2 regions of the Arthrobacter alpinus genome follow, and region 1 is predicted to be linked to the other one. Evidence: riboswitches for the same ligand, from Rfam matches in the RefSeq annotation. Region 1 holds a riboswitch; the other holds the start of a gene.

Region 1 (2,193 bases):
GTGCTGCTGGCAATTTTTGGCGCCTCACTGGCCACGGAGATGGCACTGAACCGGCACGCCGACAACCTTGCACTGCTGGTGGTTCTTAGCGTGATCGGCTTCATCGGCTCGGTCACCGTGGCCAGGTTTGTGGCCCATAAGAAGGAGGACGCATGAGCGTTGATGGCCTGATCAATGTGCTGACGGCGATTTGCCTGCTGGGCGGGGCCCTGATGAGCCTGGCCGCGGCCATTGGCCTGATGCGGTTCCCTGACCTGATGAGCCGGATGCACGCCGCCACCAAGCCGCAGGTGCTGGGTTTGTTCTTGATGCTGGCGGCCGTGGGCCTGCAGATCCGGGCGTGGTCGCTGGTTCCGATCTTGCTGGTGGCGTGGCTGTTTCAGCTGCTCACGGTTCCTGTGTCGGCCCATATGGTGGGCCGTGCCGGGTACCGGACCAAGCACCGGCGCCCCGAACTGCTCAGCGCCGACGAGCTCAACGAGGTGGTTGAGGCCGTTCGCGAGGACACCCAACCCGGCAATTAGGGAACCGGACTAGACCTCTTCGGGGTGGCTGTTGAAGCGGGCGATGGCCTTTTGTGTGGTGCGCCCGGCAATGACCTGGATGATGGCCGCCACAGCAGAGGACACCAGTGCAAACGTCAGGGCCGAGCGGAGGCTGTTCTCCAGGTCACCGCCGTCCTTGGGCGGCTTGTTCCCGGTGCTTTTCTCCCAAACGGTATCTACGATCTTGCTGGCCGCAAATCCTGCGCCCAGGCTGATGCCGGTGCTCAGCAGTTTGAATACGATATTCATATATGTCTCCTTGAACCGTGGGTGGGACTAATCCGCCCCGCACTGCGTTGTTGAAGCTAGTTTAGTGTGCGCCCGCGGCTCGCCGTCATAACGGCGTCGTAAAGGGGCGCCCGCGCCGCCATGCGCGTAAGCTGATATGAGCAATTCAACACGACAGGGGAGCGTCTACCCGCTAATGGGTACTGGCGCTGAGAGTGCGGTTCGCCGCAGACCCTCGAACCTGCTCCGGTTAGTACCGGCGAAGGGAGTCGAGTTCTCTTCGGTTGCGCGGAAATACCGTAGCAGCTGCCCCTCCTGAAAAGGAGGAATCTTTATGAGCAAGTCAGCAGCGGGCAATCCCGCAAACCCCAAGGCAGCTGCCAAGAGTACGTGGCGCGTGGTGGACATTGTGGTGGCATCGGTTTTGGCCGTGGCCGTGGGTGTCATCTTTTGGCTGTGGTCCGCCGGCTACGGCCTGATCAGCGCCTTGACCGTCGCGTTTCCGCCCCTTGTGGCACTCTACGGCGGCGGCTGGCTCATAGCCGGCGTGCTGGGTGCCTTAGTGATCCGCAAACCGGGTGCCGCACTGTACTGCGAGCTGGTGGCGGCCACCGTGGAGGGCCTGCTGGGCACCCACTTTGGCTTCACCGTCCTGCTGTCGGGACTGGTTCAGGGCCTGGGCGCGGAAGCCATCTTTGCCCTGTTCCGGTACCGCAAATTCACGCTGCCGGTGGCCCTGCTTGCGGGCGCGCTATCAGGGGTGGCGCTCGGGCTCAACGACAGCCTGATCTCCAACGTGGCCTGGGCGTTCGAGTGGAAGGCCTTGTATGTGGTGCTGGCCGCCGTCTCAGGTGCCGTCATCGCCGGCCTTTTGTCCTGGCTGGCCGTGCGCGGACTGGCACGCACCGGTGCGCTGGCCAATCTACCCTCGCGCGGGGCCGCCGCCGAATCGGTGGTGTAGGCCGTGACTGCGCAAGGATCCGGTGCGCAAGGGCGCGGCGTTGCCCCGGCGCGGATCAGCGCCAAGGGGTGGGGGTGGCAGCATTCGGGGCGCGCCGCCAAGGCAATCCATGACCTTGACCTGGAGATAGCACCCGGGGAACGAGTGCTGTTGCTGGGTCCCTCCGGAGCCGGAAAGTCCACGCTTCTGCACGCCCTTGCCGGCGTCTTGGGCGTCGATGAGGACGCCGACGAGTTTGGCACCCTGCTCATTGATGGGGCGCCGGTGGCGCAGGCCCGCGGTCGGACCGGGCTCATGCAACAGGATCCGGATGCGCAGGTGGTGCTGTCCCGCGTAGGCGACGACGTGGCCTTCGGTGCGGAGAACCTGTCCGTGCCTCGGGAGGAAATCTGGCGCCGGGTCCCTGCCGCGCTGGAGGCAGTGGGCTTGGCGCTGCCGCTGGATCACCCCACATCGGCG
Region 2 (2,193 bases), 500 kb from region 1:
CCCGTCCAGCGCGCCGAGCTGGGCGCCTTGGACGAACTGGGCGGACGGTTGCTTCCGCGCGACCTCTGGGACCGGGTGGCAGGTATGACCGCCGAGAAGGAATTGCTGGAACGGCGTCTGGTGCTGCCCCTGGCAGAGCCGGACCTGGCCGACGAATTCGGTGTGGTGCCCCCACGCGCTGTCGTGCTGTTTGGCCCGCCCGGCACCGGCAAGACCACCTTTGCCAAAGCCATGGCGTCCCGCCTGGAATGGCCGTTCGTGGAAGTCTTCCCCTCCCGGTTGGCGGGGGAGCCCGGCGGCCTGGCCGGGGCCCTGCGCCAAACCTTTCTGGACATCGCCGAACTCGAACATGCCGTGGTGTTCATTGACGAGGTTGAGGAGATCGCCTCGCAGCGTTCGGGGGAGCCGCCCTCGCCCATGCAGGGAGTAACTAACGAGCTTCTGAAGATCATTCCGGCATTCCGGGACCAGCCCGGCCGACTGTTGGTATGCGCCACGAACTTCATCCGCTCCCTGGATTCGGCCTTCCTGCGCCACGGCCGTTTTGACTACGTCATTCCCATCGGCCTGCCGGACGACGACGCCCGCACCGCCATGTGGCGCCGGTTTATTCCGGAGACGGTGGTGGAGGAGGTGGATGTGGCCGGGTTGGTCGCGGCCAGCTCCGGGTTCTCCCCGGCGGATATCGAATTTGCCGCCCGCAGCGCCTCGCAGCGGGCCCTGGAAAAGGCCGTGTACGACGACGTCAGCCACGCTCCCGCCGCCGGCCCCCGCGGCCCGGTGACAGCGGACTACCTGGAGACCATTGCCGACACCCGAGCCACCGTCAGCGATGCCGTGGCAGCGGACTTCTTGGAGGATATCGACGCCCTCGCGCGGACGTAACAAACGGGCACTGGGTGCTTCTGGATAAATGGGGTCGGCTAGACTCGCTGGCAGTGACACGGGGTGCCCTTGGCGGGCTGAGAAAGACACCCGTTGAACCTGATCTAGTTAGCACTAGCGAAGGGATGTCCTGCCGGTTTCTTGCGCGCCACCCATGTTAATGGCGCTTTGCCGTGCCCATCTTTTCGCCTAATCCAAGGTGGAGAACCATGCAGTTTCCAGAACAAGTAGTCCTCGTCACCGGTGCCGGCCGCGGACTGGGCGCCCACATCGCCCAGGCGTTCCTGGGCACCGGAGCCCGCGTGGTGGTCAACTACCGCAGCAGTGCAGACGCCGCCGAGGCGCTGGCCGCCAATGCCGGCCCCGGGCGGGCCCTGGCCGTACAGGCCGACGTCACCAACCCGGAGGACGTCGCAGCCCTGTTCGCGGCCGCGGAACGGCACTTTGGTGCTGCCATCACCACTGTGGTGAACAACGCCTTGGCCGACTTTTCCTTCAACGGTGACGCCCGCTCCACCGCCGGCACCATCGCCTGGGCCGACTTTGACGCCCAGTTCTCCGGAAGCGTGCGCGGTGCGCTGAACACCACTCAGGCGGCCCTGCCAGGCATGAAGGCCCACGGCTTTGGCCGAATCGTGAACATTGGCACCAACCTGTTCCAAAACCCCGTAGTGCCGTACCACGACTACACGGCGGCAAAGGCGGCACTGCTGTCCCTGACCCGCACACTCGCCGTGGACCTGGGGCCTGCGAACATCAGCGTGAACATGGTCTCCGGCGGCCTGCTGCGCACCACCGACGCCAGCGCAGCCACGCCCGAGGAGGTCTTTGACTACATCGCCGCGGCAACGCCGCTTCGCCGGGTCACCACGCCGGCCGAACTCGCCGACACCGTGCTGTTCTTCGCCTCGCCGTGGGCCCGGTCGGTGACGGGGCAGAACATCATGGTCGACGGCGGGCTGGTGATGAACTGATACCGGACTTCGCTTTGCGGCAACTACACCTGAACGTGCTCCTGCACGGCTGAGGCCACCACTGCGCCGCCTGGCGGATGCCTGGCTCCCCGATCGCGGAGCTTGGCGACATCGGCTACTACGAGCAGCTGGGACCTTGAGGGACCCGTGCCAGCCCTGGCGCCGGCGTCGGACTTCACAGGGCAGTTATTTCACGACCCTGCGCATCATCGAGACCGAGCAGCCCACGCTGTGCCAGCTTCTGGGCAGGCTCGCTGCCGGCGTCGAGCAGCCCACGGTGGTGGCCACCCCGGAGTAGGTGGCCGATGAAATGCAGCGCTGGTCTGAACAGGGC

What was found. Region 1 has a riboswitch for thiamine pyrophosphate ahead of AOC05_RS14540 (ECF transporter S component). Riboswitches for the same ligand answer to the same signal wherever they lie in the genome.
Region 2: it holds a riboswitch for thiamine pyrophosphate, as region 1 does, so the genes downstream of both, AOC05_RS12180 (3-oxoacyl-ACP reductase) here and AOC05_RS14540 (ECF transporter S component) in region 1, are expected to answer to the same signal.

What each region holds. Positions count from the first base shown of each region.
Region 1 is NZ_CP012677.1:3,204,778-3,206,970, reverse strand. It holds gene AOC05_RS14555 (monovalent cation/H+ antiporter complex subunit F) at 1-156, shown strand, start outside; gene mnhG (monovalent cation/H(+) antiporter subunit G) at 153-524, shown strand; gene AOC05_RS14545 (DUF4235 domain-containing protein) at 534-794, opposite strand; TPP riboswitch at 940-1,058, shown strand; gene AOC05_RS14540 (ECF transporter S component) at 1,108-1,734, shown strand; gene AOC05_RS14535 (ABC transporter ATP-binding protein) at 1,738-2,193, shown strand, end outside.
Region 2 is NZ_CP012677.1:2,700,801-2,702,993, reverse strand. It holds gene AOC05_RS12185 (ATP-binding protein) at 1-885, shown strand, start outside; TPP riboswitch at 935-1,028, shown strand; gene AOC05_RS12180 (3-oxoacyl-ACP reductase) at 1,095-1,859, shown strand; gene AOC05_RS19475 (hypothetical protein) at 1,996-2,157, shown strand.